One region of the Kitasatospora sp. MBT66 genome, then DNA from elsewhere that is predicted to be linked to it. Evidence: riboswitches for the same ligand, from Rfam matches in the RefSeq annotation. Region 1 holds a riboswitch; the other holds the start of a gene.
What was found. Region 1 has a riboswitch for thiamine pyrophosphate ahead of thiO (glycine oxidase ThiO). Riboswitches for the same ligand answer to the same signal wherever they lie in the genome.
Positions count from the first base shown of each region.

Region 1 (6,985 bases):
GCGCGTCAACGCCGCCCTCGTCGGCTTCATGGACGGCCAGTCGGCCCTGCTCAGCAAGGTCTCCCCGCAGCTGGACCCGGTCACCGACGCGCTGCGGGACTTCCTGCTGGACGGCGGCAAGCGGCTCCGCCCGGCCTTCTGCTACTGGGGCTGGCGCGGCGCCGGCGGCCCGGCGAGGGGCGAGGGGATCACCCGGGCGGCGGCGGCGCTGGAGCTGCTTCAGGCCAGCGCGCTGGTCCACGACGACCTCATGGACCGCAGCGACACCCGGCGCGGCCTGCCCTCCGTGCACCGCCGCTTCGAGGCGCTGCACCGCGCCCGGGGGTGGCGCGGCGACCGCGAGCAGTACGGCGCCTCGGCCGCGGTGCTGCTCGGCGACCTGCTGCTGATCTGGTGCGACGAACTGTTCCTGAACTCCGGCCTGGACCCGGAGGCGGTGCTGGCCGCCAAGCCGATGTTCGACCTGATGCGCACCGAGGTCATGGTCGGCCAGTACCTGGACGTGCTGGAGCCGGTCGCCGGGGACTCCACCGACGGCGGCGCGCTGGAGCGGGCGCAGACCGTCCTGCACTACAAGTCGGCCAAGTACACGATCGAGCGGCCGCTCCAGGTCGGCGCGCTGCTCGCGGGCGCCGAGCCCCGGCTGGTGGAGGCCTACGGGGCGTTCGGCCTGCCGCTGGGCGAGGCGTTCCAGCTGCGGGACGACCTGCTCGGTGTGTTCGGCGACCCGGCGGTCACCGGCAAGCCGGCCGGCGACGACCTGCGCGAGGGCAAGCGGACGCTGCTGGTCGCGCACGCCATGCGGGGGCTGCCGGCCGACGAGGCGCGCCGGCTGGACGAGCGGCTGGGCGCACCCGACCTGACGCCCGCCGAGGTCGCCGGGCTGCGCGAGCTGGTGGCCCGCAGCGGGGCCCCGGAGCGGGTGGAGCGGCGGATCGACGAGCTGCTGCGCCAGTCGCTGGGGGCGCTGGACGCGGCCCCGCTGGCGGACGGGCAGGCCCGGACGGCCCTGCTGGCACTGGCCGAGGCCGCCACCGTCCGCAAGTACTGAGCCTGACGACGACGGCCCCGGAAGAGCGCGAGGGCCTCGGAAGGGCCCACGGGCCCCGGGGTCAGACGGCGCGCAGCCGCCGGGCGAACTCGGCGGCCGCCGCGCCCGGGTCCTCGGCCGCGGTGATGGCCCGGACGACCACCACCCGGTGGGCCCCGGCGGCCAGCACCTCGTCCAGGTTGCCGAGGTCGATCCCGCCGATCGCGAACCACGGCCGCCCGGTGGACAGCTTCGCCGCGTACTCGACCAGGCCGAGTCCCGGCGCGAAGCGGCCCGGCTTGGTCGGGGTCGGCCAGACCGGACCGGTGCAGAAGTAGTCGACGCCGGGCTCGACGGCCGCCGCGTCCACCTCCGACTCGGCGTGGCAGGAGCGCCCGATCAGCACGTCCTCGCCGAGGATCGCGCGGGCGGCCGGCACCGGCAGGTCGTCCTGCCCGAGGTGCAGCACGTCGGGGCCGGCCGCGTGGGCGACATCGGCCCGGTCGTTGACCGCGAGCAGCTTGCCGTGCCGGCGGCAGGCGTCGGCGAAGACCTCCAGCGCGGCCAGCTCCTGCTTGGCCTCCAGGCCCTTGTCCCGGAGCTGGACGATGTCCACGCCGCCGGCCAGCGCGGCGTCCAGGAACTCCGCCAGGTCGCCCTGCTCGCGCCGGGCGTCGGTGCACAGGTACAGCCGGGCGTCGGCGAGCCGGTCGCGCCGGTCCGTCACCACGCCATCGCCTGGGCCCGGCGCTTGACCTCGGTGGCCCGGTTCTCGCAGAGCGCCTGCATCGGGGTGCCGGGCAGCGACGGGTCCTCGGTGAACATCCACACCAGGATCTCGTCGTCGTTGAAGCCGCTGTCGCGCAGCACCGTCAGCGTGCCGAGCAGGTGCTTCACCAGGCCGGTCTCGTCGATGAAGGCCGCCGGGACCTGCAGCGACTTGTTGGGGCCGCGGCGGACGGCGATCAGCTCACCCTTCTTGACCATGTTGCGGACCTCGGTGATCACCACACCCCACCGCTCGGAGATGTCCGGCAGGTAGAGCCACGCGGGGACCAGGGATTCAATCTTGGCTTCGATCTCACTCACCCCCCCAGACTGCCACCTCCGCAGCCCCCCGCGCACCAATCGCCCTCCCGGCGGCCGCCCCGCGGCTACCCGGCGAGCGCCGACTTCAGCGGAACGGCCGGGTCGGCCGCCCGGGCCCGGTCCAGTACGGCGCCGCGCTCGACCAGCCGGCGGCCCTGGGTCAGGTCGCGCGGCCGGTCCACCGCGAGCAGCGCCCGCAGCACGCCGTCGCGCAGCCACAGCACCGACCAGTCGGCGTCGTCCGGCGAGCCGCGCCAGAGCAGCTCGTCCTCCGCGCCGTGCCGCCCGGCGTACTGCACCATCCGCCCGAACTGCTCCGACCAGAAGTACTGCACCGGGTCGTACGGCGGCGCGTCCGTGCCGAGCAGGGTGGCGGCGGCGGCCTCGCCGGACTGCAGCGCGTGATCCCAGTGCTGGACGGTCAGCCGGGCGCCGGAGCGCGCCGAGGGGTAGCCGACGCAGTCGCCGGCCGCGAGCACGCCCGGCACGGTGGCGCGCAGCCGCTCGTCCACCAGGACGGCGCCGGCCGCGTCCAGCGCGACGCCGGTGCCGGCCAGCCAGCCGGTGGCCGGGCGGGCGCCGATGCCGACCACGACCTCGTCCGCGGGCAGCCGCGAGCCGTCGGCGAGCAGCACCGCGCCCGGTTCGACGGCGGCCACCCCGGTGCCGCAGCGCAGCCCGATCCCGGCCTCGGCGTACCAGGCGGCCATCGCCCGGCCGACCTCGGTGGGCAGCGCGCCGGGGACGGGCGCCGGACCGGCCTCGACCACGGTCACCTCGCAGCCGGCCGCCCGGGCGGCGGTGGCCACCTCGGCACCGATCCAGCCCGCCCCGACCAGCACCAGGCGCAGGCCGGGGCGGAGCAGGGCGCGCAGCGCCAGCGCGTCGTCCAGGGTGTGCAGCAGGTGGGCCCGCTCCGCTCCGGGCAGGACCCGCGGTTCGGAGCCGGTGGCGATCAGCAGCGCGTCGTACCGGACGTCCCCGGCGTCGGTGTGCAGCGTGCCGGCCGCGCCGGGGCCGCCCGGGGTGAGCCCGGTGGCGCGGCGGCCGGTGAGCAGTTCGACGTCGAGCTGCCCGAAGTCGAGGTCGAGCGCGGTGCTGTCGGTCTTGCCGAGCAGGACGTCCTTGGAGAGCGGCGGCCGGTCGTAGGGCGCGTGCGGCTCCTCGCCGACCAGCGTGATCCGCCCCTCCCAGCCGTCCCGCCGCAGCACCGCGGCGCACTGCGCCCCGGCCAGCCCGGCGCCGACCACGACCACCCGATCCGTCTGTCCCGTACCGCTCAGCTCAGCCACGCCCGTCACTGTACTGAGCCCGGTCGCAGGCCCTCGGACCTAGGACCGCCTCCGGGCCGGGGCCCTCACGGGCACCTTCAGCGGCCGGACCCCCCGGAGTTAAGGTGGGGGCACCATCACGGGAGCCCGGCGGACCGGGCTGAGAGGCGGGCTGGCACGGCCCGCGACCGTCCGAACCTGATCCGGGTCATACCGGCGAAGGGAGAGCAGCGACTTTGACACGCTTGGCATCGGGCGACCGCGCCGAGGTGCTGGTGGTCGGCGGCGGGATCATCGGGCTCGTGGTCGCCTGGCAGGCGGCCCGGCGGGGCCTCGGGGTCACCGTGCTCGACCCGGCCCCCGGCGGCGGCGCCGCCCAGGTCGCGGCCGGCATGCTCGCCCCGGTCACCGAACTCCAGTACGGCGAGGAGCCCCTGCTCCACCTCGGCATGGCCTCCAACGAGCGCTGGGCGGCCTTCGCCGCCGACCTGACCGAGGCGAGCGGCGGCCTGGACACCGGCTACCGGCAGTGCGGCACCCTCGCCGTCGCCCTGGACTCCGACGACCGCGAGGAACTGCGCGAACTGCACGCCTTCCACCGGCGGCTCGGCCTGGACTCGCAGTGGCTCACCGGCCGCGAGGCCCGCCGGCTGGAGCCGATGCTCGCCCCCGGCGTGCGCGGCGGACTGCACGTCACCGACGACCACCAGGTGGACGGCCGCCGGCTGGCCGCCGCCCTGGTCCGGGCCTGCGAACGGGCCGGCGCGGTGCTGCGCCGCGCCGAGGCCGCCGAACTGCTGGTCGAGGGCGACCGGGCCACCGGCGTCCGGCTCGCCGACGGCACGGTCCTCGGCGCCGGGCAGGTCGTGCTCGCGGCCGGCTCGCGCAGCCACCTGCTGGCCGGCCTGCCGCCCGGCGTGCTGCCCGCGATCCGCCCGGTCAAGGGCCAGGTGCTGCGGCTGCGGGTGCCGGAGGCCTACCGGCCGTTCCTGTCCCGCAACGTCCGCGCCGTCGTCCGCGGCGGCCACATCTACCTGGTGCCGCGTGCCGACGGCGAGCTGGTGATCGGCGCGACCACCGAGGAGCAGGGCCACGACACCACGGTCACCGCCGGCGGCGTCTACGAGCTGCTGCGCGACGCGCACGAGCTGGTGCCCGGCATCACCGAGCTGCCGCTGGTGGAGACCGGCGCCGGACTGCGGCCCGGCTCGCCGGACAACGCGCCGCTACTCGGCCCGACCGCCCTGCCCGGCCTGGTCGCCGCCACCGGCCACTACCGCAACGGCGTGCTGCTGACGCCCGTCACCGGCGACCTCCTCGCCGAGTACCTGGCCACCGGCGACCTGCCGGAGCTCGCCCGCCCGTTCTCCCCCCACCGATTCACGAAGGTCCCGGCATGAGCCCCCGCACCAGCGACACCCCCCCGAACGTCCGGCTGAGCGTCAACGGCGAGCCGCGCGAGGTGCCCGCCTCGACCACCCTGGCCGAGGTCGTCGCGACCCTCAGCGAGGCCCACTCCGGGGTCGCCGCCGCCCTCAACGAGACCGTGGTGCCGCGCACCCGGTGGCCGCTCACCGCGCTGTCCGCGGGTGACCGGATCGAAATCCTCACCGCCGTCCAGGGAGGCTGACCGATGGCCGACGACCTTCTCGCCATCGCCGGGGAGTCCTTCTCCTCCCGGCTGATCATGGGCACCGGCGGCGCCCCCAGCCTGGAGATCCTGGAGCAGGCCCTCCAGGCGTCCGGCACCCAGCTGACCACGGTGGCGATGCGCCGGGTCGACGCCGCCACCCAGGGCTCGGTGCTCGACGTCCTGACCCGCAACGGCATCCGGGTGCTGCCCAACACGGCGGGCTGCTTCACCGCCGGCGAGGCCGTGCTGACCGCCCGGCTGGCCCGCGAGGCGCTCGGCACCGACTGGGTGAAGCTCGAGGTGATCGCCGACGAGCGGACCCTGCTGCCGGACCCGATCGAGCTGCTGGACGCCGCCGAGACCCTGGTCGACGACGGCTTCACGGTGCTGCCGTACACCAACGACGACCCGGTGCTGGCCCGCAAGCTGGAGGACGTCGGCTGCGCGGCGATCATGCCGCTGGGCTCGCCGATCGGCTCCGGACTCGGCATCCGCAACCCGCACAACTTCCAGTTGATCGTGGAGGGCGCCGGGGTCCCGGTGGTCCTGGACGCCGGCGCCGGCACCGCCTCGGACGTCGCGCTGGCGATGGAGCTGGGCTGCGCCGCGGTGATGCTGGCCTCCGCGGTCACCCGGGCCCAGGACCCGGTGCTGATGGCCGACGCGATGCGGCACGCCGCCGAGGCCGGCCGGCTCGCGTACCGGGCCGGCCGGATCCCGCGCCGCTTCCACGCCGAGGCCTCCTCCGCGATGGCCGGCCGCGCCGACCTCGACACCCGTGAGCGTCCCGCGTTCTGAGGAGAGTCCGACGTCCGTCCGGTGTCACGAAGCGGGCACAGAGCGGCCCCCGGAGCGGTGTCTCCGGGGGCCCTCCGATCCCGACGGCCTAGACTCGCCGGGTGGACATGGCTTTGCGCGACCCCCTGATCGGTACCCTGCTCGACGGCCGGTACCGGGTCGAGCGGCGGATCGCCGCCGGTGGGATGTCCACCGTGTACCGGGGCACCGACACCCGGCTCGACCGGGTCGTCGCGCTCAAGGTGATGCACCCCTCGCTGGCCGGGGACGCCGCGTTCACCGCCCGCTTCATCCGTGAGGCCAAGGCCGTCGCCCGGCTCGCCCACCCCAACGTGGTCAATGTCTTCGACCAGGGCGCGGACGGCGGCCATGTCTTCCTCGCCATGGAGTACGTTCCCGGCCGCACCCTGCGCGACCTGCTGAACGACCGCGGCGCGCTCTCCGTCCGGGCCGCGCTGGACATCCTGGAGCCGGTGCTCGCCGCGCTCGGCGCCGCCCACCGGGCCGGGCTGGTGCACCGCGACGTCAAGCCCGAGAACGTCCTGATCAACGACGACGGCCTGGTCAAGGTCGCCGACTTCGGCCTGGTCCGGGTGCTGAACGCCGCCGACGGCGCGGCCTCCTCCAGCACCTCGACCACCGACACCGTGCTCGGCACCGTCTCCTACCTGGCGCCCGAACAGATCCACCCCGGCGCCGAGACCGACCGGCGGGTGGACGTCTACGCGGCCGGCATCCTGCTGTACGAGATGCTCACCGGCACCCGGCCGCACACCGGCGAGAACCCGGTCCAGGTGATGTACCGCCATCTGCACGAGGACGTCCCGCCGCCGTCCGCGACCGTGCCCGGCGTGGTGCCCGAACTGGACGCGATAGTGGCCGGGGCCTGCGCCCGCGACCGCGACCTCCGCCCGTACGACGCGGTGGAACTGCTCGCCGCGCTCCAGCGGGTCCGCCGCGGGCTCACGCCTGCCCAGCTGGACGCCGAGCCGCCCGCCTCCACCCGCCCCAGCCCCCGGTACCCGACCGGCGAGGCGACCTCGGTGCTCACCCCGGTGGCCCCGGCGGCCCCGGTCGAGCGCACCAGCGTGCTGGACGTGCCGCCGGACGTCATGGAGCAGCTGCTCACCGAACCCCGCCCGTACGACGAGCCGCCGCCGGACC
Region 1 covers NZ_JAIY01000010.1:786,783-793,767, forward strand. Annotated here, with positions in the region: gene BI06_RS28200 (polyprenyl synthetase family protein) at 1-1,051, shown strand, start outside; gene thiE (thiamine phosphate synthase) at 1,113-1,760, opposite strand; gene BI06_RS28210 (Rv2175c family DNA-binding protein) at 1,754-2,119, opposite strand; gene BI06_RS28215 (FAD-dependent oxidoreductase) at 2,185-3,411, opposite strand; TPP riboswitch at 3,520-3,632, shown strand; gene thiO (glycine oxidase ThiO) at 3,627-4,790, shown strand; gene thiS (sulfur carrier protein ThiS) at 4,787-5,020, shown strand; gene BI06_RS28230 (thiazole synthase) at 5,024-5,821, shown strand; gene pknB (Stk1 family PASTA domain-containing Ser/Thr kinase) at 5,929-6,985, shown strand, end outside.

Region 2 (6,985 bases), on a different contig from region 1:
CCGGCCCAGCGCGACCAGTGTCAGCATCTCGGAGAAGGTCGCGCCGACCGGTCCGGGCTGCACCGGCCGCCCCGCCGGGGTCCGGTCCGGGGTGCGGTCCCGCTTGAAGGCCGCCGAGGTCACGGCCGGGTACTGCACCACCGGGTGGTCGCCCAGCACCTCCAGCGACACCGAGACAGCCCCCGCCAGCGGGTGCCCGGCCGCCACCGCGAGCACCCGGCGCTCGGTCATCAGCACCGGGCCGTTCGCCATCCCGTCGAACGGGAAGGCGGCGATCAGCACGTCCACCGAGCCGTCCAGCAGGCTGGACCGGGTGTTCGCCAGCTGGGCCTCGCGGACGTCCACCCGGCAGTCCGGGTGCCGCTCGTTGAACAGCGCGACCGCCCTGAGCAGCACCGGCGCCGTCCCCTCCCCGAGGAACGCCACCCGCAGCTCACCGGCGACACCCCGGTTCGCCTCGGCCGCCCGGCGCACCGCCGCCGTGATGCCGGCCACCAGCGGCGCCAGCTCCTCCGCCAGCCGCAGGCCCACCGGGGTGATCCGCACCGACCGGCTGGTGCGCTCGAACAGCGCACCCCCGAGCCGCCGTTCGAGCTGCCGCACCACCTGGCTCACCCGGCCGGTGCTGAGCCGCAGGCGTTCGGCGGCGCGGCCGAAGTGCAGCTCCTCCGCGAGCGTCAGGAAGACCTCGATCTCCACCCGTTCCAGCACGTCCGCCCCCTCCACCGTTTACTCCGCCTCAATGATCGTTGACCGATGCCGTCTTGATGACACCGGCCGCCTGGCGGATCGTGGAACACGTCACCGGCAGCACCCCTCCCGACTGGAGCCACCATGACCGCCATCCGTGTGAAGGCCTTCGACCACCTCGTGCTCAACGTCCGCGACATCGAGCGCTCGCTGGCGTTCTACGGCGGCCTGCTCGGCCTGGAGCCGGTCCGGGTCGAGGAGTGGCGCGCCGGCAAGGTCTCCTTCCCGTCCCTCCGGGTGACCCCCGAGACGATCATCGACCTGATGTCCCGCCCCCGCGGCGAGTCCAACGTCGACCACATCTGCCTCACCGTCGACCCCCTCGACTGGCAGCAGGTCATCGACGCCGGGATCTTCAAGGTCCTGGAGGGCCCCGTCCCCCGCTACGGCGCCCGCGGCAGCGCCACCTCCATCTACGTCCAGGACCCGGACGGCAACACCGTCGAGCTCCGCTGGTACCCGGAGGACGCGGCCTGACCGGCACCGCCCCCGGCCGGACGGCGGGCGCGGCAGCGCCGCACGCGAGCACGGGTGCGCCGGGCCGGGAGGCCCCCTCCACCCCCCGGTCCGGCGCACCCGTGCGACGTGCTCAGTCCGCCAGCGGCAGGTAGACCCGGTTGCCCTGGGCGGCGAACTCCGCCGACTTCTCGGCCATCCCGGCGAGCGCGTCGGCCCCGTAGCCGGACTCGACGGCGCTCGAACCGTCGCCGTGCTCCTCGCGGATCTTCTGGGAGATCTTCATCGAGCAGAACTTCGGACCGCACATGGAACAGAAGTGGGCGGTCTTCGCGGGCTCGGCGGGGAGGGTCTCGTCGTGGAACTCGCGGGCCGTCTCCGGGTCCAGGGCCAGGTTGAACTGGTCCTCCCAGCGGAACTCGAAGCGCGCGTCGGAGAGCGCGTCGTCCCAGGCCTGGGCGCCGGGGTGGCCCTTGGCCAGGTCCGCGGCGTGGGCGGCGATCTTGTAGGTGATGACGCCGGTCTTCACGTCGTCCCGGTTCGGCAGGCCCAGGTGCTCCTTGGGCGTGACGTAGCAGAGCATCGCGGTGCCCCACCAGGCGATCATCGCGGCGCCGATGCCCGAGGTGATGTGGTCGTAGCCGGGCGCGACATCGGTGGTGAGCGGGCCCAGGGTGTAGAACGGGGCCTCGTCGCAGATCTCCTTCTGGAGATCCATGTTCTCCTTGATCTTGTGCATCGGGACGTGGCCCGGGCCCTCGATCATCACCTGGACGTCCTTGGCGCGGGCGATCCGGCCCAGCTCGCCCAGGGTCTGCAGCTCGGCGAACTGCGCCTCGTCGTTGGCGTCCGCGATCGAGCCGGGGCGCAGGCCGTCACCCAGCGAGAAGGTGACGTCGTAGCGCGCGAGGATGTCGCAGAGCTCCTCGAAGTTGGTGTAGAGGAAGTTCTCCCGGTGGTGCGCCAGGCACCAGGCGGCCATGATCGAACCGCCGCGCGAGACGATGCCGGTCTTGCGGCGGGCGGTCATCGGCACGTAGCGCAGCAGCACGCCCGCGTGCACGGTCATGTAGTCGACGCCCTGCTCGCACTGCTCGATGACCGTGTCCCGGTAGACCTCCCAGCTGAGGTCCTCGGCCCGGCCGTCGACCTTCTCCAGTGCCTGGTAGAGCGGCACGGTGCCGATCGGCACGGGGGAGTTGCGCAGGATCCACTCACGGGTGGTGTGGATGTTGCGGCCGGTGGAGAGGTCCATGACGGTGTCGGCGCCCCAACGGGTGGCCCAGGTCATCTTCTCCACCTCCTCCTCGATCGAGGAGGTGACCGCGGAGTTGCCGATGTTGGCGTTGATCTTCACCAGGAAGTTGGTGCCGATGATCGCCGGCTCGACCTCGGGGTGGTTCACGTTGACCGGGATGACGGCGCGGCCGAGGGCCACCTCGTCCCGCACGTACTCGGGCGCCAGGCCCTCGCGCAGGGCCACGAACTCCATCTCGGGGGTCACGATGCCGCGCTTGGCGTAACCGAGCTGGGTGACCGCGACGTCGCCGCGGCCGCGCAGCGGACGGCGCGGGCGGCCGGGGAAGACCGCGTCGAGGTTGCGGAGGTTCCCGCCGCGCGGCGAGGTGTGCTTGATGCCGTCGTCCTCGGGGCGCGCCTCGCGCCCGTCGTACTCCTCGACGTCGCCGCGCTGGCGGATCCAGGAGTCCCGCAGCGCGGGCAGCCCGCGCCGGACGTCGGGCTCGTAGGCCGGGTCGGTGTACGGCCCGGAGGTGTCGTACAGCGGGACGGTCTTCTCGTTGGTCAGCACGACCTCGCGGTACGGCACGCGCAGGTCGGGACGGGACCCCTCGCGGTAGGCCTTGCGCCAGGCGGGGGTGGGGTAGCCGGTGCCGGCGCTGGTCACGGCGGCGCCGTGCCCGGACGGGGACTGGGCAGACTGCGGCTGTGCCTCAAAGGTGGTCAACGGACCTTCAACTCCCTACGCCGGCATTACCCGGTCAGGTTCCTGCGGTCGACGCAGCCTCCGGTCCGTCGTCCGACGTCCCGTTCAGCGCCCTCTCAGCCCGGTGCTCCGAGCTCCCGCGTCCGCAGGCGGTGTTGCCCGCGCATGACGTCCAACACCGTAGCGAGCCGACCGCCGGAGGTCCAGAGGGGGTCGGCGCGGGAGAACGGCGAGGTCCGGCGGGTGAACGGTGGGGCGCGGAGGCCTCCCGGCGGGCAGACTGGCTTCGGAGCCGACGAGTCGAGGGAGGCCGACGTGATCGGGAGCACGGGGCGGGTCACCGGAGCGGTGGGTGCCGGGCTGGTCGGCGAGGTGATGGTGCACGTCCCGGAGCGGCGGGGCGCCGAGGCGTTCCTCGCCTACCTGGCCGTGCCCGGGGACCGGCTGGTGGTGGGGACGCCGGTGGTGGTGATCGAGTACCAGCCGCCGCGGACGGTCTACGTGGCGCCGATCGGGCCCTGACGCCCGGCCGGCCGTCGGGCGCTCCGCCGGCCGGCCGGGTCGTCCACCCGTCGACCGGGTCGTCCACCGGTCGACCGGACGGCCTGTGACGATCCGCGGACCCTCCCGTGACGACCTTGTGACGGTGCGTCATGTCACTTCCCTTTCCCCGCGACCCACCCGGGCGGACAATCCATTTCGGCGCATCTCCTGCGCCGGAAGGGGGAGTTGAACCATGGGACTCGTCATCGCCGGGGCGGTCGCCGCGGCCGTGGTGGTCATGATCACGCTCTTCAAGCTCATGTGGCGGGTGGCCGAACCGAACGAGGCACTGATCATCTCCGGTTCCCGCCACCGCACCGAGGGGGTCGGTGACGGGCTGGGCTTCCGGATCGTCACCGGCCGGGGGACCCTCGTCACGCCGGGCCTGCAGGGCGTCCGGCGGCTCTCGCTGGACCTCAACGAGGCCGAACTGAACGTCGAGTGCGTCACCACGCAGGGCATCCCGGTCCGGGTCAAGGGCGTGGTCATCTTCAAGGTCGGCGACGACGACGTCTCCATCGCCAACGCCGCCCGCCGCTTCCTGGACCAGCAGAAACTGATCAGCCAGCGCGTCCACAACGTCTTCGCCGGACACCTGCGGTCGATCGTCGGCGGACTCACCGTCGAGGACATGATCCGCGACCGCGAGCGGCTCACCGGCGAGACCAGGGCCGCCTCCGGACTGGAGATGGAGAAGCTCGGGCTGATCATCGACACCCTGCAGATCCAGGAGATCATCGACCCGACCGGCTACATCAAGAACCTCGCCATCCCGCACGCCGCCGCCGTCCAGCGGGACGCCAGGATCGCCCAGGCCGCGGCGGACCGGGTCGCCACCGAGGCCGAACAGGAGGCCGCCGCCCGCAAGGCCGAGGCCACCCGCAACAGCGAGATCCAACAGGCCTCCTACCAGGCCGAGATGGACACCGCGACGGCCCGCGCCCGGCAGGCCGGACCGCTCGCCGACGCCGCCTCCCGGCAGGAGGTGGTGGTCCAGGAGACCCGGGTCGCCGAACTGGAGGCACGGCGCAAGGAGCAGCAGCTCCAGATCGACGTGCGCAAGCCCGCCGACGCCCGCGCCTACGACACCCGCACCACCGCCGAGGCGGCCCGCGACGCCCGGATCTCCGCCGCCCAGGCGCAGGCCCAGGAGACCGAACTGGCGGCCGCCGCCGAGGCCGGCCGGGTGCGGATCGCCGCCGAGGCCGACGCCGATGCCACCCGGGTGCGCGGACTGGCGCAGGCCGAGGCGACCACGGCCACCGGGCGGGCCGAGGCCGCCTCGGTCGAGGCCCGCGGCCTGGCCGACGCCGCCTCCGCCCGGGCGGTCGCGCTGGCCAGGGCCGAGGGCATCAAGGCCCGGGCCGCCGCCCTCGCCGAGAACCAGGAGGCGGTGGTGGCCCAGGAGTTGGCCGAGCAGTGGCCGCAGATCGTGCGGGCCGCGGCCGAGTCCTTCGGCAATGTGGAGCACATGGTGCTGCTCAACGGCGCCGACGGGATGGGCGAGCTGTTCGCCAAGGCGCTCGCGATGGGCGGCACCGGGCTCGGGCTGGCCCGGCAGCTGCTGTCCACCGTCGGCCCGGACGGCGCTCCCGGCGCTGCCGCTCCCGCGGCGGGAGCTCCTGCGGCCGGTGCTCCCGCGGCCGCGGCAACGGTCTCCGTCCCGGTACCGGTGGACGCCGTGCCGGCCGGATTCCTCCCCCGCGACGGCGCGGACCGTCGCGGGGACGAGGAGCCCGAGCAGGACTGACCCGGTCCGAGTAGCCCGGCGGCGCCCGCCTGAGTACCCGTACTCAGGCGGGCGCCGCCCGTCCGCCGCACGATGGGGCCATGCACCCAGCAGCCACCGCGCGGATCGGCATCACCGCCGTCGGATCCCAGCTCCCCGCCCGCCGACTGACCTCCCGGCAGCTCCAGGACGAGATCACCGCCGGCGGCCGGCTGCGCCTGCCGGAGCGGACCTTCGAGAAGGCCACCGGCATCGTCACCCGGCACTTCGCGGCCGACGGCGAGTACGCCTCCACCCTCGCCCTCGGCGCCGCCCGGCGCGCCCTGGACAGCCGCGGCCTGGACCCGCTGGACATCGACCTGCTGCTGTTCGCCTCGGCCACCCGGGATGTCGCCGAACCGGCCACCGCGCATCTGGTGCAGTCCGAACTCGGCTCGCGGGCACACGCGTTGGACGTCAGCAACGCCTGCAACAGCTTCCTCAACGGGATCGACCTGGCCCGTTCGACGATCCTGGCCGGCCGGGCCCGGCGGGCCCTGGTGGTCACCGGCGAGACGCCCAGCCGGGCGATGCGGCGGGACCCCGGCGGGGCTGAGGAGTTCCGCGCGGGCTTCGCCGGCTACACCTTCGGCGACGCGGGCGCCGCCGTCGTGGTCGAGGCGGTGGAGCGCGGCGGCATCCTCGACGTGGAGACCGAGACCGCCTCCGAGCACTGGCGGACCGGCGGCATCCCGGGCGGCGGCTCGCGCCACCCGCGCGGCGACGAGTACAGCTACTTCCGCGGCGGCGGCACCGAGTTGCGCGGCGTCTTCGAGAAGATCGGCCTGGACATCCTGACCCGGGTGGCCGCCCGCACCGGCCTCGGCTGGGAGGACTACGCCCGGGTGCTGGTGCACCAGGTGACCGTCCCCTACCTGGAGCGCTTCGTGGAGGCCACCGGGGTGCCGGAGGAGAAGCTGGTGGTGACGGTGCCCGAGCTCGGCAATGTCGCCAGCGCCACGATCGGGATCCAACTCGACCGAATACACGAGGAGTTGGACCCTGGCGACAAGGTACTGATGCTGGGCCTCGGCGGCGGCGTGAGCCTGATGGCGATGGTCTGGGAGGCGTCGTGACCGCGCTCTGGGTGGTCGTCCCCGCCTACCGGGAGGAGGCCAGGATCACCGCCACCCTGAACGCCCTCGCCGCCCAGCGGGACCTGGAGTTCACCCTCCTGGTCGCCGACAACGGCTCCACCGACGGCACCGTCGGGGCCGTCCGCGCCTTCGCCGCCCGGGCACCCTTCCCGGTCGAGGTGCTGGTCGAGCCGGAGAAGGGCGTCGGCTCGGCGGTCGACACCGCGTTCCGGCACGCCATCGCGCGCGGCGCCACCCTGATCGCCCGCACCGACGCCGACTGCCTGCCCGCCCCCGGCTGGACCGCCGCCGCCCGGGCCGCGCTGGTCGACGGCGGCGGACTGGTCTGCGGCCGGGTCACCGCCCGCCGGGACGAGCACGGACCGGCCGGACGCGCCGTCTTCCTGGTCCTGGTCGCACTCGGCGCGTTCTTCGGCCGGATCCGGC
Region 2 covers NZ_JAIY01000004.1:694,892-701,876, reverse strand. Annotated here, with positions in the region: gene BI06_RS09790 (LysR family transcriptional regulator) at 1-726, opposite strand, end outside; gene BI06_RS09785 (VOC family protein) at 835-1,227, shown strand; gene thiC (phosphomethylpyrimidine synthase ThiC) at 1,340-3,112, opposite strand; TPP riboswitch at 3,168-3,302, opposite strand; gene BI06_RS09775 (hypothetical protein) at 3,467-3,673, shown strand; gene BI06_RS09770 (flotillin family protein) at 3,888-5,444, shown strand; gene BI06_RS09765 (3-oxoacyl-ACP synthase III family protein) at 5,525-6,538, shown strand; gene BI06_RS09760 (glycosyltransferase family 2 protein) at 6,535-6,985, shown strand, end outside.
Region 2: another riboswitch for thiamine pyrophosphate. It lies ahead of thiC (phosphomethylpyrimidine synthase ThiC); the one in region 1 lies ahead of thiO (glycine oxidase ThiO).